2 linked regions of the Mucilaginibacter paludis DSM 18603 genome follow. The protein of the gene in region 2 interacts with the protein of the main gene of each other region in a pairwise test. Links are inferred from orthologs where the notes say so. Each region holds a gene or a part of one and is shown on either strand. Other genes may lie near its edges.

Evidence for each region.
Region 1: the proteins of topA (region 2) and MUCPA_RS02730 interact in binary tests that used the Escherichia coli proteins (3 or more experiments, as listed by UniProt). The link is inferred for Mucilaginibacter paludis DSM 18603 from one-to-one orthologs.

Annotation. Positions count from the first base shown.
Region 1 is NZ_CM001403.1:648,725-658,349, forward strand. The notes cover bases 479-3,446. They hold MUCPA_RS02730 (IMPACT family protein), read right to left. Parts: upstream 2,286-3,446; coding sequence 1,671-2,285; downstream 479-1,670. Other genes in these bases: mgtE (magnesium transporter), read right to left, coding at 479-1,575; ribD (bifunctional diaminohydroxyphosphoribosylaminopyrimidine deaminase/5-amino-6-(5-phosphoribosylamino)uracil reductase RibD), read right to left, coding at 2,275-3,327; prmC (peptide chain release factor N(5)-glutamine methyltransferase), read left to right, coding at 3,363-3,446. Outside these bases: MUCPA_RS02720 (hypothetical protein), read right to left, coding at 1-162; more of mgtE, read right to left, coding at 226-478; more of prmC, read left to right, coding at 3,447-4,220; MUCPA_RS02745 (quinone oxidoreductase family protein), read right to left, coding at 4,249-5,220; MUCPA_RS02750 (Crp/Fnr family transcriptional regulator), read right to left, coding at 5,282-5,875; MUCPA_RS02755 (glycosyltransferase family 8 protein), read left to right, coding at 6,159-7,049; MUCPA_RS02760 (YeiH family protein), read right to left, coding at 7,046-8,023; MUCPA_RS02765 (LysR substrate-binding domain-containing protein), read right to left, coding at 8,105-8,998; MUCPA_RS37415 (HAD family hydrolase), read right to left, coding at 9,042-9,625.
Region 2 is NZ_CM001403.1:6,123,602-6,141,239, forward strand. Bases 6,487-9,518 are described here. They hold topA (type I DNA topoisomerase), read right to left. Parts: upstream 9,187-9,518; coding sequence 6,787-9,186; downstream 6,487-6,786. Other genes in these bases: MUCPA_RS25680 (hypothetical protein), read right to left, coding at 6,487-6,747; mnmA (tRNA 2-thiouridine(34) synthase MnmA), read right to left, coding at 9,294-9,518. Also shown: MUCPA_RS36410 (CPBP family intramembrane glutamic endopeptidase), read right to left, coding at 1-494; MUCPA_RS25675 (alpha-2-macroglobulin family protein), read right to left, coding at 643-6,252; more of MUCPA_RS25680, read right to left, coding at 6,343-6,486; more of mnmA, read right to left, coding at 9,519-10,382; MUCPA_RS25695 (TIGR04282 family arsenosugar biosynthesis glycosyltransferase), read right to left, coding at 10,538-11,140; MUCPA_RS25700 (hypothetical protein), read left to right, coding at 11,861-12,271; MUCPA_RS25705 (5' nucleotidase, NT5C type), read left to right, coding at 12,286-12,837; MUCPA_RS25710 (hypothetical protein), read right to left, coding at 12,868-13,098; MUCPA_RS25715 (DUF6438 domain-containing protein), read left to right, coding at 13,301-14,392; MUCPA_RS25720 (aspartate kinase), read left to right, coding at 14,548-15,858; lysA (diaminopimelate decarboxylase), read left to right, coding at 16,065-17,336. UniProt on the Escherichia coli protein: Releases the supercoiling and torsional tension of DNA, which is introduced during the DNA replication and transcription, by transiently cleaving and rejoining one strand of the DNA duplex.

The sequences.
Region 1 (9,625 bases), 5.5 Mb from region 2 along the record:
CAATGTACCGGCAAAATCAGATAGCTTACTGTGATTAACCACTTTAGGCTTCTCCATCAATTTTAAATCGCGGTATTTACTGGTAAGCAACTCCCACTCATCAATGGGAATAAGCACTGCGGTATGATTACCTTCGTTATCTGATATATATTGTAAAGACATGCTTACGTTTTTGATACTCAAATTTAAATAAAATCATTTAAATTTTGGTATGGCAAGCTATCACTACAACAACAACTTCGTAGCCAGCCAAAGCGGCAATAAAAAGCCAAAGCAATCTGTAAAAGTGGTGATAATAATGGATGAGGCGACTGCGGGATCAATCCCTACCCTTTTCAATAACAAAGGGATAGATGCACCTGTTAAACCTGCTATAATTAAGTTGCCGGTCATGGCTAAAAATAAAACCAAGCCCAGCATAGGGTTAGCATCGTAAAATAAGGCCACGCAAAACACGATAATCCCGTTGGAGGCACCGTTGATCAAACCAACTAAAAACTCTTTTAAAACGGTATCATAAGCCTGCTTATCGTTCAGGTCATTCAGCGAGATACGTCTTACAGTTACCGCCAAAGCTTGGGTAGCAGCGTTACCGCCCATACCGGCTATGATAGTCATGTAGGCTGATATGATGGATAATTTGGCTACGGTTGAATCAAAGCCACGGATGATGGAGGCAGCTAAAAATGCAGTGCCTAAATTGATGATCAACCAGGGCAAACGGCTTTTTACGGCATCCTGCCAGTTACCGCTCAATTCCTCATCTTCGGATACGCCGGATATTTTTAAAATATCTTCGGTATTCTCTTCCTCCATTACGTCGATGATATCATCAACGGTAATCCGGCCCAAAAGCCGCATATTATCATCCACTACCGGGATACTGGCTAAGTTGTATTGCGAGATCAATTTGGCTACGTCTTCCTGGTCAAGGTCGGCTTTTACGTACACATAATCCGTTTTTACCAGGTCTGCCACGGTGGCATCGGCCTTAGCCTTAATCAAGTCTTTAACGGATATAATACCCTTTAAAATCTCCCGGTCGTCAACCACATAAATGGTGTAAAAATCCTCCATCTCTTCGGATTGGCGGATAATCTCTTCCAGGGCGTCCTTTTTATCCATGTTCAGGTTAACCTGAATCACGTCGGTATTCATCAAGCCCCCGGCAGTATCTTCCTCGTAGCTTAATAAACTTCTGATCTCGTTGGCATCCTCATGATCAATATCTTTTAATATCTCATGCTGCTCATGCTCTTCTAACTGCGATATTAAGTCGGTAGCATCGTCATAATCTAATTCTTCTACAATCTCAGATCGTTTTTCGGGCGCGAGGTTAAAAAGGATATCCTCCGGATGATGCTCCTCATCCATTTCTGAAATTACCTCGGAAGCGATATCAACCGGCAAAACATTGATAATGCGTTCGCGCGCCTCCTGGTCTAATTTTTCAAAAATAATGGCAATTTCCGAGGCATGATAATCCTCCAGAACCGTTTTCAGCTCTTCATCAGTTCCATCAAGCGCGGTTGTAATGCGCAGCAGGTCTTCTTTATTAATTTCAAAGGATTGCATACCGCTCTAAAAATACGGAAAATAAGCCCAAAATGAGGAATAAAAGGTGAATAAGCCACCCCGTACCGAAACACCCTTTGAATTAACGAGTTAAGCTATATAGTTGACAACCACTTCGCCTTAACACCGGTAATGTGATTAAGCTGGCCCATTACCCGCTCTACCTGGCTCTTCCGTACCTCGAGCTGCATTTGGCAATCGGTATCAAATTGCTGATGCGAAATAGTTAAATTTTCATTTTTAATCAATCGCATTACATCATTCATTTGCAGATAGTTAAATGAGATGGTATAAATATCATTTACAGTTTTTTCTGTCACCTTTACCGCCTTCAACGCTTCTTCGGCAGCGGCTTTATAGGCGTTAATTAAACCCGGAACACCCAACAAGGTGCCGCCAAAATACCTAACTACTACAATGGCTATATTGGTGAGGTTATGCGATAATAAAGTATTTAAAATAGGCCTTCCGGCGGTGCCCGAAGGCTCTCCGTCATCATTGATCCTGAACACCGAGCGGTCTGGGCTCAGCCTGAACGCCCAGCAGTGATGGTTGGCTTTAGGGTGTTCGCTTTTTAAACGCGCCACGATAGGTTTAAGATCCTGCTCCGACCGGATGGGATAAGCAAAGGCCATAAACTTACTACCGCGATCACGAAAAACGCCTTCGCCCACTTCGGTGATGGTGAGGTAGGTATCTTCAAACAACATAGGGCCTTATTATTTTTAAAACATCGTTGCCTACCCTATCCTCTGATACCACATCGCCCTTAATTTGAGGTGCTTGTATGCCTTTTTTTAAAGTTATGGCGCCGGTAAATATCCGGGCTTCGTCCCATAAGCCATCTTTTATAAAATGTGCCAGCGTTGTAGCCCCTCCCTCTATAATAACCGATTGAATATCCTGCAGATACAATTGGTAGAGAATATATTGAGGCACATAATAGTTAAAGTCTTCGAGCGATATATACTTTACCTTGCCATCAAATTCCGTTTTAACTTCGTTAAAAACAAAGGTCTCCACAGTCTGATCAAACAGATAAAGCTCTTTGGATAACTCAAGCCGTCTGTCGATCACGATCCGTTTAGGCGATTTACCCGGCCCGTAGCGCACATTCAATTGCGGGTTATCTATCGCGGCGGTGTTCTTCCCTACTAAAATGGCATCCTCCTCGCCCCGCCATTGGTGTACCAGCTTACGCGATTCCTCGCCGGTAATCCATAGCTGGCTCTGATCCGCAGGAGCGAAAAAACAATCTTCGGTTTGTGCCCACTTCAAAATAATATACGGGCGGTGCTTTAGTATCCGTGTAAAAAAGCGCTTATTGAGATCCAGGCATTCCTTTTCCAAAACACCTACCGTAACCTTAACGCCCGCTGCCTGTAGCTTTTCAATTCCTTTTCCATTCACCTGGTCAAACGGATCGCGGCAGCCCACCACCACTTCGGGTATCTGGTGCTTAATAATTAAATCGGCACAGGGCGGTGTTTTTCCATAATGCGCGCAGGGCTCCAGGGATACATAAATAACTGATTCCGAAAGCAGTTGAGCCGCATCATCAAACCGATTAATTACATTGTTTACAGCATTTACTTCGGCATGAGCCTCGCCATAGCGCTGATGATAACCCTCGCCGATAATACGGCCCTGATGAACAATCACGGCACCTACCATGGGGTTCGGACTAACAGAACCCAAGCCCAGCTTAGCCAACTCCAGGCAACGCAGCATGTATTTATTATGATGAACCATTTTTGCAAAGGTATGCTTTTATGTTTCTTTGCAGAATGAAAACTATCCTTGATGTGTTGATGAGCTTTGACGAAAAACTCCATTTGCTATATGATAAACCCGAGATAGATTCGATTAAATACCTTGCTGTGAGCGATGTAACCGGCTTATCAAAAGCGCAGCTGAGGGCTTTTACCGGTAACGAAATCACCACGCCGCAAGCAGAAAAATTAACGGATATAGCCAATCAATTACAAACAGGTATCCCGCTTCAATACATTTTAGGCCATACCGAATTTTATGGTTTAAATTTCCAGGTCAATCCTTCAGTACTCATTCCCCGCCCCGAAACGGAAGAACTGGTAGAGTGGATCATCCAGGCGGCGCAAGAACGGCATCAGCAGGAGGCTATCTTAGATATTGGCACCGGGAGTGGTTGTATACCGGTAAAGCTAAAGAAACACCTTCCGGATGCTGAAGTATCGGCCATTGATATATCGCCTGCGGCCTTGCAAACAGCCAAGCAAAATGCCACCTTAAATGGGGTTGATGTGGCTTTCATAGAAGCCGATATTTTAAATCCGGTCGAAATATCTTTTCCGCAATACTCCATCCTGGTGAGCAACCCGCCCTACGTTACCGAGCGCGAAAAAGCCCACATGCACGTTAACGTTTTAAACAATGAGCCACACCTGGCTTTATTTGTTAGCGATCACGATCCGCTGGTATTTTACAGGGCCATTGCCGATTTTGCCCTGCAGCACCTTACAAGCAACGGCCTTTTGTTTTTTGAGATTAACGAAAACCTGGGCCAACAAATGATTGATCTATTACAGGATAAAAACCTGAAAAACATAGAATTAAGACAGGATATGCGAGGTAAAGACCGCATGATTAAAGCGCAAAAGGCTTAGCTTATTGGCAGGGCAACAATGCTTCGCATCAAATGGTTACAACTAAACGTTGCCCGTCCGGCACTTGCAGATCCCAAAGCTGGGCTATATCTTCTAACTTCACTTCAATTGTTTCTACCTTGAGCTTGCCATCGGCGGCCAGTTGAAACATCTCCGGCAATATCTCAGCAAAAAGCTGGCGCACCTGCGCTTTCGACCAGCACCCTAAGCCCGATCCGGTTAATTGCAGATCAACACTGCGCAGGTTAGCGGCAGAAAGCTGGATCAAATCACCCGTCATGCTCCCTACCGAAACAAATCGTGTTTTGTGGGTGAACGAGCCTTTGCCCATTAAACTGGCCAAGAGCATCTCGGCAGTGTGGCCCCACAGGTAATCTATAATCACATCAACCGGACTGTTTTGGTGCGCTGCCTTTACTTGTGCTATAAATTGATCGTCGGCTTGTTTAACCGAAATCACCTCATCAGCGCCTAAGCTCAACAAGTCTTGAAGCGATTGCTCATTTCTGCCGGTTGCTATTACCTTGCTGGCCCCGTAATGTTTAGCTATTTGTACGGCTACCCTGCCGGTAAAGCCCGTTGCCCCGTTAATTAATACCACATCGCCAGGTTGGATATCTGCCTTAAATTTCAATGCCATTGCCGCACCTATTACGGCGTTTGCTAAAGCGGCAGCCGTGGCATCGCTTATCCCTTCGGGCAATTTCACCATCCTGTCTTTTTCAATGGTGGCTTTTTGCGCCATGGTACCACTGGCGCCTATGGCATATACCCTTGTACCATCATTAAGCGTACAAACGGCATCCCCTCCTATTACCCGCCCGTTTTGTTTTGGCGCATCGATGGAATAATGTTTACCCGTGGCCCTGCCCCTATCAAAATGCTTCATGGCAACGGCTTTTATGGTTACCAAAATCTCGTCGTCGTTTTGAGGTGCCGGTTCGGCAAAATCTACATATTGAGGGAGCTCACCTTTTTGATACATTACTGCTGCTTTCATCTTTTTCTGCTTTTGTTGATACAAATTTAGATGAGATGGCAAGGGCCAGCGATAACAAATGTTACCGAATGTTTTTTGGGGAAGATTTACGGGCAAGGGCGCTTTTGATGCGGCTTAAGTGAACCCGGGTTATGCCCAGGTACGAGGCAATGTAATGCTGCGGCACGCGCTTTACGATGTGTGGCCTATCCTTTAATAAATTTTGATAGCGCTGCTCCGGCGTATCCCTGATAAAGGAAACAAATTCGTGCATGTAGTGCAGTTGCCTTTCGGCGGAAACCTCTAAAATGATATTTAAAAATTCAGGTTCGCGGCTTAATTCATCCATCAGCTGCTTAACGTATATTTTAGGCAGCAGGTAAAGCACCGATGGTTCAATAGTTTCGATGGTAAACAAGCTGGGGGTATTTTTCAAAAAGCTTTCGAACGAGGTAAGGCCTTCCTTTTCAAAAAAAAACTGCACCGTTTTATCGTTGCCATTATTGTTAAATGCCAAACGGATGCAGCCCTTTTCTATAAATATGTAATGCGCAGCTGTTTTCCCCTCCTCCAGTAAAACCGTTTTGGCGGGTACCTCAACTTTCTTTTGAAACTCCAGGTATTTATCCCAGTACGGGTTTAACTGCGGAAACTTATCTTTAAAGTGAAAAAGCATTGAACAATATTAACAATTATAAGTAAAAGTGCTTAGTATTGAACCGAAGCCCAATAAAAAAAGCTTATCAAAATTAATTAAATGCCTGGTTAGCCATACCTGTGTTTAGATATAGTTAAACACAACGCCCATCATGTACCGTAGCTACAGCATATTGAAACCTAAGTTAAGCAGTATGTTAAACCTTATGATGATTTGGCTCTGATTTTTTAATTTTAATTTGCATTTTAGCTCTCCGTACGGGGCACTTAAACGCTGTTTCGCCGCAAATTAAACTTATACAATGAAATCATCATCAAACGTAATCCCGATAGTTGTTGTTACCGACGAGCATTATGTTATTATGCTTGCCGCCTTATTAAAATCTATCGAGTGCAACCATAAAAGCGGCGAAAAGATAGCAGTATACGTAATTGCGGACGGCGTTAAAAAAAGCAGCCAGAAAAAAATACAGACTTCTGTTGATCCTGCCATGTTCAGTATCACCTGGATCAGGATGGAAGATACCATTCCGGCAGGTGTTAAGCTCCCGCTTGACCGTACCTCCTACCCGGTTACCATTTACCTGCGGTTGTTTATACAATACATCGTTCCGAAAGAAACTACCAAGGCCTTGTTTTTGGATGTTGATATGATTGTACTGGAGGATGTAAGCAAATTATACGACCAGGATTTAGGCGACAAAATAATTGGAGCCGTTCAGGATCCGCGTTTACTTACTTTTGACAACTCGTGGGGTGGTATTATGAATTATAAAGAGCTGGGATTTGCGCCCGATACCAAATATTTTAACACCGGACTGCTACTCATCAACACCCAAAAATGGGCCGAGAAAAACCTGGCCGTAAAAGTGATTGATTGTATTAATGACAACATTAAGTTTGCAAACTACCCAGATCAATACGGCTTTAACGTAGTATTAGCCAACCAATGGTTGGAACTCGATCCGCGATGGAACTATTTTGCCTCCGGCGATCTGGATCACCCCTACCTGGTTCACTTTATCTCCCGTAAGCCGTTCTATACTTCGTACGAATACAATCAAAACTATAAAAACCGTTTTTACCAATACGTTAAGCAAACCGAGTGGCGAAACGCTAAACCCATTGGCGAGTTAAACCGCTATTTTAAAAAGCTCCACAACATTTGGGCAAAAATTAAAAAGAAGTTTTAAGCTAAATTAATAACCGCCCACAAAGCCGTGGCCGAAATGGCTACCCATAATACTACGCCTTGTAAAAAAGGCTTTAAGCCAACGGCCATTAATACATTACGGGATAAGCCTGCACCAATTAAAAAAAGCGTTAAGGTTAAACCTGCCTTAGCCATAGCCACCAGGTAAGGGCTGATGATTTTAACAGGCGCCAGGTAGGTATTCAAAACCATGGCGATAACAAACACTAAAATAAAATAAGGGATGCGGATAGCCCGGGATTGATTTTTAAAGATAAGCGTAGAAACCAATGCCACCGGGATAATCCATAATGCCCTTGCGAGTTTAACTGTAGTAGCCACTTCGAGCGCGTGGGCACCATATTTACCGGCTGCGCCAACAACCGAGCTGGTATCGTGAATGGCTATGGCGCACCACAAACCAAACTGGGTTTGCGATAAGTGCAAATAGTGCCCTATCAACGGAAACGCAAACAAGGCGACAGAATTAAGGATAAATACGGTGCCTAAAGCTACCGAAATTTGTTTTTCTTCGGCTTTAATAACCGGCGCTATAGCCGCAATGGCGCTGCCCCCACATATTGCGGTACCTGTGGCTATCAGGTAGGAGGTTTTAACATCATTTTTGAGCCATTTACCCATGATATAACCCAGTAACAAGGTAATTGCGATAGATACTATGGTAAACAAAAGGCCTTGCCTGCCCGCCTGCAGCGCTGTATTTACATTCATGCCGAAGCCTAAACCGATAACCGATGCCTGCAGTAAAATATGGGTGGCTTTATGGTTGACGTGCAACCATGGATGCCCCACAAATTGGGCAATAACCAACCCCATTAATAAGCCAACCGGAGGGGAAATATAAGGCGTTAAACAAAGTACAACCGCTATGATAAAAATAAGCTGACGGGTGGTGATGCTGCGGTTTAGAAAAAGCTGGCGATTGGCTGTATTGGCGTTGCTGATGGTATTCATGATGGCCTTCTGTTTATTGACACTCAAAGATCAATCAATAAACAGCATTATTTTCATTACAAAAAACAATCTTCAATAACTTTAAGTTATGGATTTAGCAAAACGTATAAACAATTCGGCTAACGCCCCGGGATGGCCATGCGTTTGTATAAAACTGAATGAGCGGCTGATGGTAAGCCCTTTGATATCAATTACTTTGAACTGGTTATTTTTTAGCTCGGGGATAATGGCGTGTATAGATATCAGAGCCAGGCAATTACTATTGATTAAATAAGATTTAATACTTTCGGTACTCCCCAGCTGCATTTCAATTTGCAGGTCGGCTAATTTAACGCCGTGGGGTTTTAAAGCATGTAAGATCACTTCCAATGTACCCGAACCCGGTTCGCGCAGCAGTAAAGCATAATTTTTTAACTCTTCCGGTTTTATGGTTTGTTTTTGGATAGCTTTATTTTGACTATTGCTGATCAGTACGATCTCGTCTTCTAAAAATTCCTCGTATTTAATTTGCGGGTGATGAGACATTCCCTCTACTATCCCCAGTTCAATTTCTTTACGAAGCAGTGCCTGCTCAATATCCTCGGTATTGCCGCTAATTAAATTAACCTGTACATTTTTAAACTTTTGATGAAACTTAGCCAGCACCGGCGGAATTACATATTGTGCAACGGTAGTGCTTGCCCCTATGCGCAACTGTCCTCCGTGGCTCTGCGTTAGCAGATTCATATCATATTCCATCTCGCGATACACGCCAAACAGTTGTTCAGCATGCACTAACAAAGTTTCCCCGGCAGCTGTCAGCGTAATTTTTTTATTGCCGCTTCGCTCAAACAGCGAACATTTAAAGTGAGCCTCCAACTCGCGAATATGTTTGGTTACAGCGGGCTGGGTGATGAATAGTTCGGCAGCGGCCCTGGTAAAATTCAACCTTTTGGCTACGGTATAAAACACTTTCAGTCTAAAATCAAACATCATTGCCAGTGCTTAAATAACCGCCAAGTCAATTGACCATGCATCATTAAAGATTTTCGCGCGCAATAAAAGCCTGTATAGTATCCGGAGCCTTCATTAAAAAAACCTGCATACCTAATTTTTCGGCAGTGGCCAGGTGTTGAGGGCTATCGTCTATAAAAAGTGTTTCTTCGGGCTTCAGGTTATTCTCCTGCAATATCTGTTCAAAAATATCAGCGTTGGGCTTGCGCTTACCCATTAAATGCGAGTAATACACCTTCTCGAATAAATGGTCGTTCCCATCAAAACCAAATTCGCGCTTCAGATAATCCATAATATAATCATAATGGATGGCATTGATGTTACTCAACAAAAATGTGCGGTATTTATCCTTCAGTTTAAGCAGAAGTTCGTGGTTGCCTTCGGGGATCCCCAACAACATGGAGTTCCAGGCATGGTTAATCTGCTCGTCGGTTAGATTAGCGTTGCCGGCCTTGATGCGGATCTGTTTTCTAAACTCATCGGCACTAATTTCGCCCTTATCAAAAGCGTTGAAAACTTCATCCTGTTCGCGATGTCCAAAAAATTGCTCTACGTTGGCAACCCCTAAATCAGCCCAGGCCTTTTGGGCAATTGCAAAATCGATGGTGA
Region 2 (17,638 bases):
CCATTTAAGATAATCCCCCTGAAAAGAATTTCCTCCAAAATAGGGGCAGCCACAATACCCATGATTATTGTAAACAGGTTTGGGTCACTGAGCTCGGCAAATATCTTTTTCCATTTATCAGACATTGGCCATAAAATATTTATTGGAGCTGTTAATACTGGCATGGTTAATACCATTACTACACCAACTACTATTGGTATCAGCGCCACTTTGTTCAATTTTATTTTATAACTTATTCCTTCAAACTGTTTTATCTTTTTTAAACCAACGCCTATTACACCCAAAATTGCGGCGCTATAACTTAGCAATGTTATTAATGAGCTTGTTGACTTATCGGGATGGTCTGTAGTTTTTATTATAATTAAAGGTATGGCTGTAACAACTGAAAACAGTAAAAAGTACAAGCCCAATCCCATGGACTGTTTAATGTTGGGATAATTAACCTGTTCAGCCAGGCATGGTTCAATATCTTTTACTTCTTCATCAATTAGCATGTACGTATATTTTATTCTTTCAATGCCAAAACTTTAAAATCGTTAATAAGGCAGAGGAAGGAAGTATCAAGCGAAAAAGAAAATATCTGAAGCTATAGTTCAATCCCACTTTATAACTGTTCAACCTACCAACTTTCCAACGAGATCCCTACTTCAGCACCTCAACCCATTGCCCTTTTGCCAAGGCGCTGATGGAAGTATTGTACATAGCTTCGCAATAAGCTGGCGGTTGATAAAACCTGCCTAAGTAAGCGGCGTTCAGCATCACAAAATAAGTTGCCTCTTTGCCTTCAGTCAAACTGAAATAGGTATTTACCCGGTCGTCGCGAATGTCACGGTAATCGGATGGTGACGATTTAAAAGCTTCGTCGTTGTTCATCATCCGGGTATTGAGGATCTCCCAGCCCGAAGGGAAGATCTGCGAAAGCGCCATGTTATCATAACGGCCCCGTTTGCCCGGATTTTTGATATTAACCTGGGCCACAAAATCTGTCCCCTGTTTTATTTTTGAAGGATCGGTAGGTATGCCGTTTAACGTAAAATAGCTGATGCACATCTGCAATACATCGGGGTTATCGATGGGGGGCACGTCCTCACCTGTAACAGGCTGCCCTTGTTGGATGAGCCTCAGGTACAGTTTGTTCTTCCCATTGTTTTGAAGGGTAACCTTACCCGATTGCGCTTTAACCGGCAGCGACCAGAGATACGAACCTGAATTAACACTGGCCTTAGCGCCGTTTACCTGGTAGTTGAACAACAACTTGCTTCCCGATGCATTTTTACCGCAGTACTCGGCAATGGCTACCAAGCTGTAGGCGGTGGTTTGGGTACTGTACCAGCTATCCTGAGATAAGCGTGCGGCAACCGTACGCAATAAACCGGAGGCTTGGGCGCGCTGGCCCAGCAGGGTTAAGGTTTCCAATATCATGGCTTCGTCGCGCAGGTCGGAGCCGTAGGTGCCAAACAGCGTATAGTAGGGCTTGATGGTAGTGAGCAGGTTGGAGATCATCCTTAAACCCACTTCGGGCTGCCCGGCCAGTTTGTAAGCTGCCGCGAGCCTCCATTTAGCCTCCAGGCTGATGTAAGGGAACTCTTTAAGCCTGTTCATGGCGCCTAACTCAGGCGCATGGGCCAAAGCCAGCAGGTAAAGCCGATAGGATTGTACCAGGTCGGCACCATAAAAGCTGCGCGAATCCGGCGCCCATGATAGGGCCTTTTGCCGCTGATAGTTTTTCCAGTGTTCAATAAATCCGGCAGGCAAAGCATACCCGGCAGCTTGCGCGGCCAACATAAAATGACCGGCATAGTTAGTTCCCCATTCGTCCGCTTCGGCTCCATCGGGCCAGTAACTCAAGCCTCCGCCTGTTACCTGGAAGCCGTTAAGCTTGTTAATCCCGGCCTTAATATTGCGGTCGGTAATGGCTTTTTGGTAGGATGACAGATCTGTTAACTGGTTTAAATAGAGCTGTGGAAATACTGCCGATGTGGTTTGCTCCACGCATCCGTGCGGATATTCTATCAGGTAGCTTAAGCGTTTGGCCAGGTTTAACGCAGGTATGTTGGAAGCCTCAAGTGTGGCTTTATTGGTTCCGGCCATGCCGATGGCCGCGTACGGAACGCTCCATGAGTCACCGGGTGCCAGTTCCTTATCCAAAATTTTTGTAATAGCAGGGTTGGGGTTGCGCACATTCAGTTCCACATCATAGGTAGCTTTTTCGTTTCCGCTTTGCGCGATGATCTTTACTTTACCCACACCGATAAAGTTTTTAACATCCAGATCAAACGTAACCATCTGTTCGCCCGGTTTGGCAAAGGTGATGGTTTGGCGGTTGTTTGCGGTTGTGAGATTGCTGAACGCATTCGATTGTATCTGTAAGGTAACCATTTTTACGTTGTTCTCCATAGCAAAAACCGTAACAGGCAGCTGCACCTTCTCTGATGGACCTAACACGCGGGGCAGGGTAGCCAATATCATTAACGGCTTTTTAACCGCTACGGCCTTATCGGCAAAACCGTAACCGCCCTGGTGGCCGGCAATAACCATCGCTTTAACCGAGCCGATGTATTGCGGCAGGGTAAAGGCATGCGTTTGTTTTTCGCCGGCGTTTAAATGGTAGGGCCCCATAAATTTAACTACAGGCTTAAACCGGTTTACCGATACATTTTTGTTGGTTGAACGGCCTCCGGCATCACCGCCTATACTGAGTATCCGTTCCAGATCGCCGCCAAAGGCGCCAATTACATAGTCAAACAGATCCCAGGTTTTTACGCCCAGCGCCTCGCGGGCGTAAAATGATTCGTGCGGATCGGGCGTTTTATAATTGGTAATGTCCAGCAAGCCCTCGTCAACAATGGCTACGGTATAGGTCATCTCCTTGCCCGAAGCCTCGGACACCGTAATGGCCGACCGTGTTTCCGGCCGGATTTTATCGGGCATGGTAATTACCGGCTTCAATATCGTAGCCGGGTTTTCTACCAGCAGCGGTATAGCGCCATACATGCGGATGGGCAGGTCGTTCACCGTTTGCGAGTGCGGCTGTAGCAGCGTTACATTCACAAAAACGTTCGGCGCCATCGTTTCGTCAACCTTAAAGTGATATTGCGTTTCGCCTTTTTCGGTGTTGATCCAATCGGTTTTTAACACCCGAGTGCCGTTTTCAAAGCTGATTAAGGCCCGGCCATTGGCCATAGTGGGTATGGTTAACACGGCTTCTTCGCCCACCTTATAGTTGGGTTTATCGGCAGTGAACGATAGCATAGCAGCTTCCGTAGGGTTATCCTGCTGCAGGCGCTGCGCGTAGTTCGGCCAGTCGATATAAATAATTTTGCCGGTGGTATGGCCTGTTTGTTCATCCTTAACCCTCACCAGGTACCGGCCCCATTCCGGCTGATTGATCTGCATTCCCCATTTACCGCGTCCGTTGTTCAGGGTAACAGTTTCGGTTTTAATCAGCTTATTGTATTTATCCTGGGTAAAGTTGCTCATCTGGTCGCCGGTATTATCCCACCACCAGCGCCATTGTATTTTATAAAGTTCTACTTGTACGGTACGCCTGCCTTGTATCAGGTTGCCCTTGGTGTCCACATCGGCAATATCAAAAGTGTGTAATTGCCCGGTATACAGCATCCCCGTAAGGGCATTCCCTTTTTCTGCCTTAATACCCACATAGCCCGGGTATACGTTATAAGGCATGCTCACCTGGTTAATGCTGAAATTGCCGCCAGGTTCAAAAACCTTCACCATAAAATTGGCTCGCAACTGGCCCGGTGCTTGTTTTTCTACATTGATATCGGCATCAACAGATGTATTGCCTTCGGCATCTAAACGGCCGTCAAACACATTTTGCACCTGGGTGTTGAAGGCCAGGGTAGGGTCGTCAAAATCGTAATCGTCAAAGTTTTTAAAGGCTGTTTTTTGCGAAGTAAGGTAAGCGTCAACCTTGGCCTTTAAGTTTTGGGCTATGCCGCCAAACAGCCATTTGGCATTTAAAGTGCCTTTGGTGTTACTGCCTTTGGTTAGCTCGGTTTGGTTGCCAAAGCTCAGGTTGAGCTTTAAGCGGTTAGGCATAATGGTCTCTATCTTGATATTCTTCTCAAACGTAGCGCCGCCAACTTTAATCTTAACCGTCCAGTTGCCGGTAACATCGGATGTTTGAGTGGCTAAATGGAAGCTGTAAAAACCATCAACCGATTTGGTTTGCGTAGCCGTGGTATACAACTGGCCCATCGGGTTGTAAAAATTCATTTCTACGGGGTGGTCTGGCGGCAGCTTGTTCTGCTTATCTTCCAAAATAAACGATACATAAATACTATCGCCCGGCCTCCAAACGCCACGCTCGCCATAAATAAAGCCCTTGATGCCGCTTTGAACCTGCTCGCCGCCCACATTAAAACGGGTGAGGGGTAATGAGCTGCCGTCGTCCAGTTTTAAATAGCCCCGCTCATCGCCATGTTTGGCAACTAATAAGTACGGTTTCCGTTTGATGTCGAATTTGGCCAGTCCGTAAGCATCGGATGTTGCTTTGGCTATAACCTGTTTCTGGTAATCCAGCAGGTTAAGCTCAATGCCCGACAGGGGTTTGGCTGTTAAAATATCGGTAGCGATAACCACCATGCTGTTATCGGTGCCGCGTTTGGCAATTAAACCGATGTTTGAGGCGATGATATTGCGGATGGCCCATTTCTCTTTAGTGAAGTATGACTCGGTGCAAGGGTTATCGCGGTCGCTCCAGTTATAGCCTATCGGATGGTAGCTGTCGTAGCGCGACCAAAAGCTATCGTCCTCGTCACTTAACGACGAATTGCCGCTGCCTTCATAGTAATCACCCTCATAACCTTCTTCGTCATCGCCGGTATTGGTTTTAACCGGGCCGCCGCCCTTGCAGCTGTATAGCGAATAATCTTTACGGAAACCGATAATTACCCGGTATATTGCTCCCGGCTCGGTGCGGAGCAGCTTATCGATATCCAACATAAACCGCGTTTTTTTGTTGAGGTTAACGGATTTATCGCCGTCCAGCCTGATTGTTTTTTGCACAATGGGCTTGCCTACGCGCCTCAGCTCATTGTCGCCGTTAATATCATTGGTTTGGAAGTATTGCGGTACATTGTCTTCGTAGATCTTGATGATGCTTACATCAACCGCATTGAGGTTAACGGCCTCAAAAGGCATCATCAGTTTGCCCGAACTTGGTAATATTACGCCCTTGCCGGGGATGGTTACTGCCGGGAGTTTGTTTTCAAAAAACACATTGGCAGTATAATTCTTTTTTATTTTTTGGTGGGATATGTTTTCAACGCCCTGGTTTACAAATGAAGTATAATTGCCATCCAGCCGCTCAGAAGCGTAAACCTTTACCGTACTCCCTTCAATGGTATAAGCAGGTTCGGTGGTGTTGCTGATACCTATCAGGCCGTTCAGCTCCTGCCCAACCATGATAGCGTCAGAAAACTGGACCAGCACATATTGTTCCTGATCCTGCACGGCGCGGATATTGAGCACCCTGAAATCGCCTATGGCGGGTATCTCAAATTGTTGCGAGCCTTTTTTATCCACATTGAGGGCGTTGCCATCCCATGTTACCGTTACCGGGTTAACCCCGTTGGACAATCTTGTCAGTTTACCTATCGTAAAGGTATGGGTATGCGTATAGGGGTTATGCTGCCAGCTGATGTGTACATCCGAAGCAAAATTGACGCTGATCAGTTTTTCAATTTTTTCATCTTTCTCAGCATCTGAGGTTTGGATGGCACCTTCCAGTTTCATTTGGGTGGTTGAGGTGCGGGTAGCGGTTTGCAAACCGTTAAAAGTAACCGTAAAATCGGGTTTAATGGTTTGAAAGGTAAACTCAAACTTTTGGTAGTGAGCGGGCACATCAATCACTTTACCTAACTTAAACGATGCGTTGTACTGCTTATCCGCGTCGAGCGCTTTCTCAGGCTTAAATTCTATTGTGCGGGCATCAACCCAGTAGGCCTTGCCCTTAACAGAGGGCGAGAGCTCAAAAATGCCGTTAGGCAGGGCCTCGTTTTGTACGTGTGTACCCTGCACCTGGTTGGCCAGGCGGATACGGATGCTGCTTTCTTTAGAGATGATACCCGAGGTATACGATTCGATATACTTGCTGAAGGAGGAATCTACAGTGGTTATGCCCTTATGGTGCTGCAGGGAATAAGCTACTAAGCCAACTAAAACCAGTAATAAAATGGCAGGCAGAATGCTCGCTTTGCTAAAAAGAGAGCTTTTAGGTAGTTGCATGGAGGCGATGATTTTATGATGAAAATTATAAAAATAATATCATAAAGTACTTCGCCTGAAAAAATATTTATTGAGGCGTTTTTTGCGGAATTAAAGAATCATTACTCCCGGTTTATTAAGTACCGGAAGCTTGATGAAATTAGAGTCGATAATGCTTTCGGGAAGGAAAATAAATTTTTTATCGTAGATGTTTTTGCCGATGTAATAGCTGAGCCAGTACTCGTTATTGAGGCCAAAAGTTTCTTCGTCAATAGGTTCTATCAATACAAAGGCCTTGCTTTCAACCTTAGGGAACATGTGGCGCAGAACGGATGTTTTTACGGGCTCCCCATTTTTCTCCCCATATCCTTTGGAGGTGATCAGCACATTTTCAATAGGCTCATTTTTAAGATTGATGAGGTATACATACCAAATTTTAGTTTCAATATTTTCGCGCTCCAGCGCTACTGCAATGGCAATATCTACAACTCTGTTTTCGGGCAAATCTTTTTTCATAACTCAATAAAACAGGGCGTTATGGCAACCCTTATCACACTATTTTTTTACCGCTTTGGCTTTTGCTTTTTTTGCAGGCGCTGCTTTAGCCGGAGCAGCCTTTTTAGCACCAAACTTTCCGCCTTTTTTAGGTTCTTTTTCGGCAATGGCGGCTAAGGCTTTGCAATCCTCAAAAGTAAGGGTTAAAGGGTCCTTATCCTTGGGGATTTTAAGATTTAGCTTTTCAAACTCAATATATGGGCCCCATCGGCCGTTCAGTATTTTTACTTCCGGGTTTTCATCAAATACCTTGATGAGCTTTTCGGCATCTTTTTTGCGTTTTTCTTGTATAATTTCTATAGCCTGCTCTTCCAGCACATCCAAAGGATCAATCCCTTTAGGCAGCGAGTAAAATGAGCTGTTATGGCGTATGTATGGGCCAAATTTGCCTATGGCTACCGTCATGTCCTTATCTTCAAAAAAGCCTACTTTTTTGGGTAGTTTAAACAGTTCCATGGCCTCGTCCAGCGTAATGGTTTCCATCATCTGGCCGGTGCGTAAACTGGCATAAACCGGTTTTTCCTGCGGTTCGGTTTCTTCTTTGTTTTCGCTTTCGCCTATTTGCACAAATGGACCGTAGCGGCCAATACGTACAGATACTTTTTTACCCGTTTTAGGATCGATACCCAAATCGCGGCCACCGTTTGCTCTGTCGGCATTTTTTGTAGTGGTTTCTACTTCTTCATGAAATGGGGTATAGAACGAGCGGATCATCTCTGTCCATTCTTTTAATCCCTGTGCAATTTCGTCAAATTGTTTTTCAACGCTGGCGGTAAAGTTAAAATCAACAATGCCGTTAAAATGCTGCACCAAAAAGTCGTTAACTACGGCACCAATATCGGTAGGGAAAAGTTTGGCGCGTTCAACGCCTGTATTTTCAGTTTTTTCTTCTTTTTTTATCTGTCCGTCGGCCAAAGTAAGCACACGGAAATTGCGGGGCTTGCCGTCGCGGTCTTCCTTAACCACATAGCCGCGGTTTTGGATGGTAGAAATGGTAGGAGCGTAGGTTGACGGACGACCGATACCCAATTCTTCCAGCTTTTTAACCAGGCTGGCCTCGGTATACCTTGCCGCCGCACGAGAGAAACGCTCGGTAGCGGTCATTTCGCGCAAGGCTAATAACTGGCCTTTAGTTAATGGAGGTAAAATAGCGTTGTCTCCATCCTCAGAAACTTCTTCTTCCTCGTCGACAGATTCCAGGTAAACCTTCAAAAATCCGTCGAACTTCATCACCTCGCCATTGGCAACTAAATCTTCACTCCGGGTAGATATGCTGATTTTGGCTACTGTTTTCTCAAACTGAGCTTCACTCATTTGCGATGCGATAGCCCGCTTCCAGATCAACTCATATAAACGCTTTTCCGATGGATCGCCGTCGGTAGTATGGTTCTCAAAAAATGTTGGCCTGATGGCTTCGTGAGCTTCCTGCGCCCCGGCAGATTTGGTTTTATATTTACGTAACTGATGATATTTTTCGCCGTAGGCGGATACGATCTGTTTTTCGGCAGCCTGTAATGCGGTATCAGAAAGGTTTACCGAATCGGTACGCATATAGGTTATCTTACCATACTCGTACAGTTTTTGCGCTACCGACATGGTGCGCGAAACCGAAAATCCTAATTTACGGCTGGCTTCCTGTTGTAGTGTTGATGTGGTAAAGGGGGCTGCGGGGCTTCTTTTGGCCGGTTTGGTTTCCAGGCTCTTTACATTAAATGCCGCTGATATGCAATCTGTTAAAAACTTTTCGGCATCTTCCTGCTTGCTGAAGCGCTCGGGCAATTCCGCTTTAAAGGAATCTCTCCCTTTGCCAAAAAGGGCTATGATGCGGAAAGCCGCTTCCGCTTTAAATTTATTGATCTCGCGCTCGCGGTCAACAATTAACCTCACGGCTACCGATTGTACCCGACCAGCCGAAAGTGATGGTTTTACTTTTTTCCATAAAACTGGCGAGAGTTCAAAACCAACCAACCTATCAAGCACGCGGCGTGCTTGCTGGGCGTTTACTAAATTATAATCTATTTTACGTGGGTTCTCGATAGCTTTTGTAATTGCCGATTTGGTAATTTCGTGGAAAACAATGCGTTTGGTGGTTGCATCCTTTAATCCGAGTGTATCAAATAAATGCCATGATATGGCTTCTCCCTCGCGGTCCTCATCGGACGCGAGCCATACCATTTCGGCCTCCTTAGCTAATTTTTTTAATTCGCTTACTATCTGCTTCTTATCAGCCGGAACCTCGTATTTCTGTTCAAAGTTATTCTTAATATCTATGGCATCTTCCGATTTAACCAAATCGCGGATATGGCCGTAGCTCGACTTAACGGTAAAGTCTTTGCCAAGGTACCCTTCAATGGTTTTGGCTTTCGCCGGAGACTCAACTATGAGTAAATTTTTAGCCATTTAACAAGTTTTTTCTGCAAATAAAGCATAAAGTAAGTGAAACACAAACTTTAGTTTTGGTACGATAAAAGAAATTACAGCTTATTTTAAAGCTATCCGGATGCTGCTCAGATTAAAAATCCGCCGCCTAAAAGGTCGTCACCCTCGTAAAATACAGCAGACTGCCCCGGCGCAATGCCCGAAACGGAATGATGAAAATCAACCTTCATGTGCTCGCCAATTTGTACAATATTGCTAAGCATGCCGGCGTCTTTGTATCTTATTTTAGTGGTGGCCTCAATAGGCTCGGTAATGGTTTCGTATTTAATCAGGTTAAGGTTGCGTACCCAGGCTTCGCGGCGTTCCAAATCTTCGGCGGTGCCCAAAACAACGGTATTGCTTTCCGGAAGGATCTGCGTAACAAACATAGGTTGCCCTAAAGCTATCCCAAGGCCTTTACGCTGGCCAATAGTATAAAACGGATAGCCCTGATGTTTGCCTACTACGGTGCCGTCGGTTAATACATAGTTGCCGCCTGATACGCGTTCTTCCAGGTCGCCCACCTTGTGGCGTAAAAACGAGCGGTAATCATTATCAGGCACAAAACAAATCTCGTAGCTTTCGCTTTTATTAGCCAACTCAAGCTGCCCCATATCTTTAGCCATCTGCCTGATCTCTGCTTTGGCGAAACTACCTAAAGGGAACCTGGTACGCGCCAGGTTGCGTTGCGATACCCCCCACAATACGTAAGATTGATCTTTGTTTTGATCGAGGCCTTTAGATATGACGTAACGGCCATTATCGTGCTGGCGGATGTTGGCATAATGCCCTGTAGCTATAAACTCGCAGTCCAGCTTATCGGCACGCTTTAAAAGCGCTTCCCATTTAATGTGCGTATTGCAAAGTACACAAGGATTGGGTGTGCGGCCGGCCAAATATTCGTCAACAAAATTATCAATTACAAAATCGCCAAACTCGCTGCGGATATCAAGGATGTAATGAGGGAAGCCGTAACCCACTGCCAGCGCACGGGCATCGTTAATACTATCCAGGCTACAGCAGCCGGTTTCTTTAGTGTTTGTGCCAGATGAGGCATAGTCCCACGTTTTCATGGTAAGGCCTATTACCTCATAACCCTGCTCGTGCAGCATTACTGCCGCTACCGAACTATCAACCCCGCCACTCATGGCCACTAAAATTCTACCGTGCTTGCTCATTGTTTTTGTGGCTGCAAAAATAGGCATTAAATCAATCAAATAAACTATGCCTTAGTCAGTTTAAGGTAAAGAGTATAATGCACTGGAATGTGTATTGTTGTTAATTGTGGCTTAACTATCGGTTAAATAGTGCGGTGTGTCAATTTTTATGAATTTTATATAATCAATAATTTAAGGTTATCGTCTAAGTCGTCAACGGTAGCTATATCCGCTAATTCAGGCAATATAAAGCAGGTTTTATTTAAATGCTCAATGCATCTTAAAGCTTCGTGCATTAATTGGGCAGTACCCCAGCCAATAATTCTAAATAGTTCTGGACAGAATGCCGTTAAACCCATTAAATAAAAGCCACCGTCTTTAGTAGGTCCCAATACACAGTCAAAATGGTCAAGTTGCCTAAATGCCAGCCTGATAATCCTTTCGTCCAGTTCGAGGCAATCGCTGCCTATCATAACAATGTGCTCATAGCCCATTTTAAATATCTGTTTAAAAGCAGTATTTATCCGGCTTGCCATTACCTTGCCTGACTGTGTTTTTTTATGATAGACACTGTTAGGCCACGAGTCGTTTGTATCGGCCTCTCTATCATAATATAAAAATTTATCGGTACTTAATGATTGGGTTATTTGTTGCGTGTGCGCAAGCATCTGCCGGTATACTTGTAAAGCGTTGTTATCACCAACCGATTGGGCAAGCCGCTTTTTAACCCTGCCCAGGTCGGGATTTTTTATGAAAATAATGATGGCGCTTTTTTTCATGATGTTTTTGATAGTTAGCTAAATATACCACTATGTACGCCATGACACCTACTATTTTAATTAAAAATTAATTTTGTAAAACAACCGTGTTTAATAGTCGGCTGAACTTGAAAAAGTATCATCATAGTTTGCGCAACGAAATCAACTAATCAGAAAAGATTTAGCCTGTAAACCGGTATTGAAAAAAAGGTGTTCGATGTACACTTTGCTTTTTTAAGCAGAAAATATTCATTTAAACTGAAATTTCGAGGTTTTTTAGGTGTAATTTAACTTTTAGTATAATAAAAAAAAACCTGTTTTATTACAAAGTTCCTATTGAAAAAAGCAAACTCTTAATTAGCAAATAATGTAAATAGCATGTTAGTCAAAAATTAACAAAAGTGTTCAAGGGCTATTGCAAAAAACTTATATTCTATAGATTTGGTTAATCCCTTTAAGAAAATGAAGACTTTATCTAAACAACTAACATTTGAACAAAAGTTACAAGGTTTCATCATAGCGATCATCGGCATAGCCGCAATAGTGAACTATTTAATCTAACCAATTATAAACCTAAAGTAACCTTAAGGGTGACTATCGGCCTGATAGTCACCCTTTTAATTTAATCATCTTTTTGTTTTCCGGAGATGGTCCAATGGATATCTTAACGTAGCCTGCGTCAATCATACATCTTTGCTTTCTGCCTCTTACATCTTGCTTCTCTTTTATTAGTTTTGTTCTATGCATAAGCGCTTCTTTATCATTTATTCGGTGTTACTAATTGTAGCCACATCGGCATGTAACCGGGTGATAAAGCCCGACATGCTGATTGGTAAATGGAATTACGTTAAGGTTGAAAACCCGTATTCGCCCAATCCGCCGGATACAGTGTCGGCCCGGGAACTTGCCGAAAAGTCGCCATATATCGAGCTAACATCCAACGGGAAGCTGGTGATGATGTGGGGCGGCAAGTTACTATCTTCTGGCACTTATCAATTGGATAAGGATAACATCATCTACACAGAACATCTGGCCAATGAACAAACCCGGAAGATTTTGTTTTGGATAAAGGCAATTGACGAAAATGAAATTGTTTTTGAGACCAAGGAGGATGATATTGTAAGAGTAAGGGCAAAAAAAGACAAAAAATAAGCTATACCTGATTGATGAAAGCTAAAAGAAAATCGATTGCCATAGATATGGACAACGTAATTGCAGATATTGAAGAGCAGGCCATCATCTGGTACGAACGTGATTTTGGGGTGAGGATAAAGCGTGAGGCCATGCATGGCATACCAGAAGCTGATGCCTTCCCTAATAAACAGGCGGTTTATAATTATGTACACGCTCCAGGATTTTTCCGGACCGCGCCTGTGGTGCCGGGTGCCGTTGAGGCCTTACAAAAACTAATGATCAATTTTGAAGTGTACATCGTATCCGCAGCAATGGAATTTCCGCTGTCGCTGTATGAAAAGCGCGAATGGCTTAGCGAGCATTTTTCCTTTATCAGCTGGCGAAATATTGTTTTTTGTGGTGATAAGAGCGTGATTGATACCGATTACCTGATCGATGACCATCCTAAGAATCTTGATTTCTGTCGCGGTAAGGCCATTATGTTTACTGCGGGGCATAACCGTAACCATCATCAACACACGCGGGTAAATAACTGGGCGGAAGCCGCTACTTTAATGGAGCAGGAATTAAGTATACAGGGTTAACGGAGATGAAATAAATTAAGCACTCCGTTGTTAACTGACTTTAATAGCATATTGATCGCTTACCGATTGATTGATGAAGGTAGTTAAACCCCTCCCTTTTTCGGCAAGGGCTTTCATTTGTTCAATGTTTTCTTCCCCGGCGCTCTGGTAGGTATAGAGGTACACGGTGCCGTCTAAAAATTTAACTTTGATTCGGTCTTCGCCAATCTCATAAGCCAATACGCCAGAATTTACGGTACTTTTATAGCGTTGCATACTCATTTTTGATAAGTTGTAATTGATGAAGGTCTGTGTTTTTCTAAATCAAAATTTGGGTAAATTAGCATTTAGAAAATTTAAGATTAAAATTGTTTTACAAATTAACCATTAAACGCAATTTTTCTATGAAAATTTTATTTTAATAATAAAAAAGGCAGTTGCTTATAATTGATGGTGTTTATCTTTGGTATGATTATATTAGCATATGTTAGTTCGTTTTTTGCTAAGTTTTATTTTATCAGCGATCCTGTTTTCGTGCAAACCCAATTATCAGGAACAAATTTTAGGTGAATGGAAATATGTTGGATTGGGATTTAAAGAAAATGGAATAGAAAGGGACTATAATTCGGAATACAAATCTTTCAAATATAGTAGCTATCAATTTTTTAGAAATGATAGCTGCGAAGAACGTTCACCAGCGTCGGTCTCACGTGGTTTTTATGATTTTAATACCCGGTATAAAGTTGATGGTGATAACCTACGTATTTTTAGTTTAAATGAATGGCGGCGGATGACGATTTTAAGAATGAGCGGCGATACGATGCTTATCGAAAGTCCGGATTTTAAAAAAAATAATCTTTACTATAAATATGTTCGTCAACACTATGTAGACGATCCAAGCCTCAAGTTCGATCAGATAATGGTTTCTTATGGCGCCTGGAGCACCCGAAGTGAATTGTCAATTGATAAATATGGCAGGGTTACCTATTGTCATAACTCATTGAGGCAAGATTACTATTTAACGTCGAAAATTTCTGAGAACGCATTTGCTAAAATTGAACTGGCTTTTGCTAAGGCGAATTTTTTGCAACTAAAAGATCGTTATGAAGATAGTAGCAGTGATAACCTCTCTGTCGAAATAAGTTTAGTAAAGGATGGTAAAATATTAAAAACGACTTATGATATTGATGTGTCCGGTCCGGCAGAATTAATGTGGGCTTACACTCCTTTGTTGGCGATGAAAGGGTACCTCAAAATGGATACTTTGCATCATAATTCAATGTTCAATCATTTCTTTAAATCATTTGCAAATGCTTCCGGTATCCACCGCTTAAGAAGTACAGAAAGCTTTTACTTGTGGAACCTGTTATGGAAAGGTAATAAAGTATCAAAACAGTTTAGCAAAAAATATGATGTGAAATTTGATGGTGACAGTAAAATATTAAATATAGAAACCGATGGGCGGTTATATCGATTTAACATGGAAAACGGGACTAAATATACATACGATATTGGATTTAACTTTATTGAGAGAAATTCAGATAAGATGAAATTTGAAGACAAAACTTCTAATTGATTTGTTAGCGGTTCTTCAATTGTAAAATTTCGACATTGTTTTATTAACTGGCCTCAACTTAATTTATTCTATTCACCATAAATTTATAACTGCAAAATCTTATTTTTAACCCCTCAATACGCATATATAAGTTCATATAGCAAACAAGATTCAAAATGAAAGTTTTAAAATTTGGCGGAACATCCGTTGGCAGCCCCGAACGGATGAAAAAACTGCTGGATATCATAAACCCCGCCGAGCGGCAAATTGTGGTGCTATCCGCTGTTTCGGGCACAACCAATAACCTGGTAGAGATTGGACAAGCTTATCTTGCCGGTGAAAAGGTTAAGGCATCTGCCTTGATAGCTAACTTGAAAACCAAATACGAAAAATTTATACAAGAGCTGTTTGCAAAACCCGAGTACCTGGATGCGGGAAAGGAAGTGATAGACTATCATTTTGGCTTGTTAAGCAACCTGGCTAACGAGGAGTTTACCACCATAGAAGATAAAATTATCCTCGCCCAGGGCGAGTTGTTGAGCACCACGCTTTATTATGTTTATTTACAAGAGATTGGTGTGCCCTCGGTTTTATTACCAGCCCTCGATTTTATGAAAACCGATGAGGATGGCGAACCGGTAATTGATTACATGGCAGAGCATATCGCGCCCCTGTTGGATCAATATCCCGATAACAAGCTTTTTATTACCCAAGGTTATATCTGTCGTAATTCGTTCGGAGAAATTGATAACCTGCGCCGTGGCGGCAGTGATTATACCGCATCCCTGATAGGCGCTGCCATCAGGAGCGAAGAGGTGCAGATATGGACCGATATTGACGGCATGCACAACAATGACCCGCGCATTGTAAAGGGTACTAAACCCATCTCGCACCTGTCGTTTGACGAGGCAGCCGAACTGGCCTACTTCGGTGCTAAAATTTTGCATCCGCAAAGTGTTTTTCCGGCGCAAAAGTATAAAATACCGGTGCGGTTGTTAAATACCATGGAACCATCCGCTCCCGGTACCTTAATTAGTGCCAGCAGCGACCGCAGCGAAATCAAATCTATCGCTGCCAAGGATAACATAACGGCTATCAAGATTCATTCGAGCAGGATGCTGTTAGCATACGGGTTTTTACGCCGTGTTTTTGAGGTTTTTGAACGATATAAAACGCCAATAGACATGATTACCACCTCGGAAGTGGCGGTATCGGTTACCATTGATGATACTACCTTTTTGGGCGATATCACCCGTGAGCTCAATGTATTCGGATCGGTGGAGATCGACGTTAATCAAACTATCGTTTGCGTGGTTGGCGATTTTAGCAGCGAAACACATGGCTATGCGGCCCGCGTTTTAGAAGCCGTAAAACACATACCTTTGCGCATGATATCTTATGGTGGCAGCAGCTATAATATTTCTATCCTGGTGAAAACAGCCGACAAGGTTGAAACCCTCAGGAGCCTGCATAGCAGGTTGTTTTAGCTGGTTAATGGAGTTGATATGGTTTTATGTTTCATAGTCGAATGCCGGCGCAACTTACAGAGATCGATAGCGGTAAGAACAATGCCTTCTAAAAACCACGGAACTATTAACTAATCAATCATGATATCCGGTAACTAAATTATTCATTTAAATAAAAGCACAATGGTACCATGAACTATCAATCATGAACCATGAACCCCAAAAGTATGTTCAATTCCAATACCCTTGCCCGTTTTCAAAATATAGAAACCCCATTTTACTATTACGATTTAAAGCTGCTTAAAGAAACTTTGCAGGCTTGCGCCGATGCATCGGCAAAATATAACTTCCATGTGCATTATGCCATGAAGGCTAATTTCAACCCCCGTGTGCTGGATCTGATCCAGTCGTACGGCTTTGGAGCCGATTGCGTGAGTGGAGGAGAAGTAAAGGCCGCCATTGCGCATGGCTTTGATAAAGGCAAGGTTGTATTTGCTGGCGTAGGCAAATCCGATAAGGAAATTAACGAGGCGCTTGATCGGGAGATATTTTGTTTCAATATCGAATCCGTACAGGAGTTACAGATCATCAATGATCTGGCGAAAGCCAAAAATAAAACAGCCAGCGTGGCTATCCGCATTAACCCCAATGTTGATGCCCATACCCACCATTTTATAACTACCGGTTTAGAAGAGAATAAATTTGGCGTAAATATCTGGGAACTGCCCGCCGTGGCCGAGGCTTTAGCCAAATGCCCTCATCTCAAATTCCTGGGAATCCATTTTCATATCGGCTCGCAGATTACTGATCTGGGTGTTTATAAAAACCTGTGTATCAGGGTGAACGAGTTGCAGCTATGGTTTGAAGAGCGCGGTTTGCCTATCAAAGTATTAAACCTGGGTGGCGGCCTGGGCGTTGATTACCAGCAGCCCGACGCCAATCCCATTTGCGATTTTGAAAGTTATTTTAAAGTATTTAACGATTTTTTAAATGTAAAGCCTAATCAGGAGGTGCATTTTGAGCTGGGCCGGGCCCTGGTTGCGCAGTCGGCAGCCTTGGTAAGCAGGGTGCTGTATGTTAAAAACGGAATCAAAAAGAACTTCCTGATCCTGGACGCAGGCATGACGGAACTGATTCGCCCGATGCTATACCAGGCTTATCACCAGATAGAGAACCTGAGCAGGGGGGAAGAAGCAGGAAGCGAGAGGCAGGGAGCAGGAAGCAGGAAGTTAGAACCAGGAATCGGGAGCCAGGAAGCAGGCAATACAGACTCTGAGCTCCAGACTCCAGACTCCAGACTCAATAGCCCAGGCTCAGAACTAAAATACGATGTTGTTGGCCCTATTTGTGAAAGTACCGATTGTTTCCGGAAGGATGTTGATCTGCCCGAATCATTCCGTGGGGATCTGATCGTGGTGCGTACAGCGGGTGCCTATGGCGAGGTAATGGCATCGGGTTATAATTTGCGCGAACGGGTGCAAAGCGTTTATTCTGAATGATTAACAATAAACCGGAAATAGCGATTTGACTTGGAGGAAATCAGGGTTTCTTGAAATTAAAGCGCCGGAATTATTTGTGACACTTAACTTAATAGTAACGTATAACATACATTAATTTAAATAATTACAGGTAGCTTTATGTATTAAACAATACAAAAGCCATGAGATCATTTTTGAATTTCTTTTTGTTTATCAATACGCTTAAAAAAGCCTTGTTTTTAAAAAGCATGCGCTCTATGTACATGCATTAATTGCGGCGGTTATTTGATTGTATTTATTTCTGTAAATTTTAATTCAAAAAT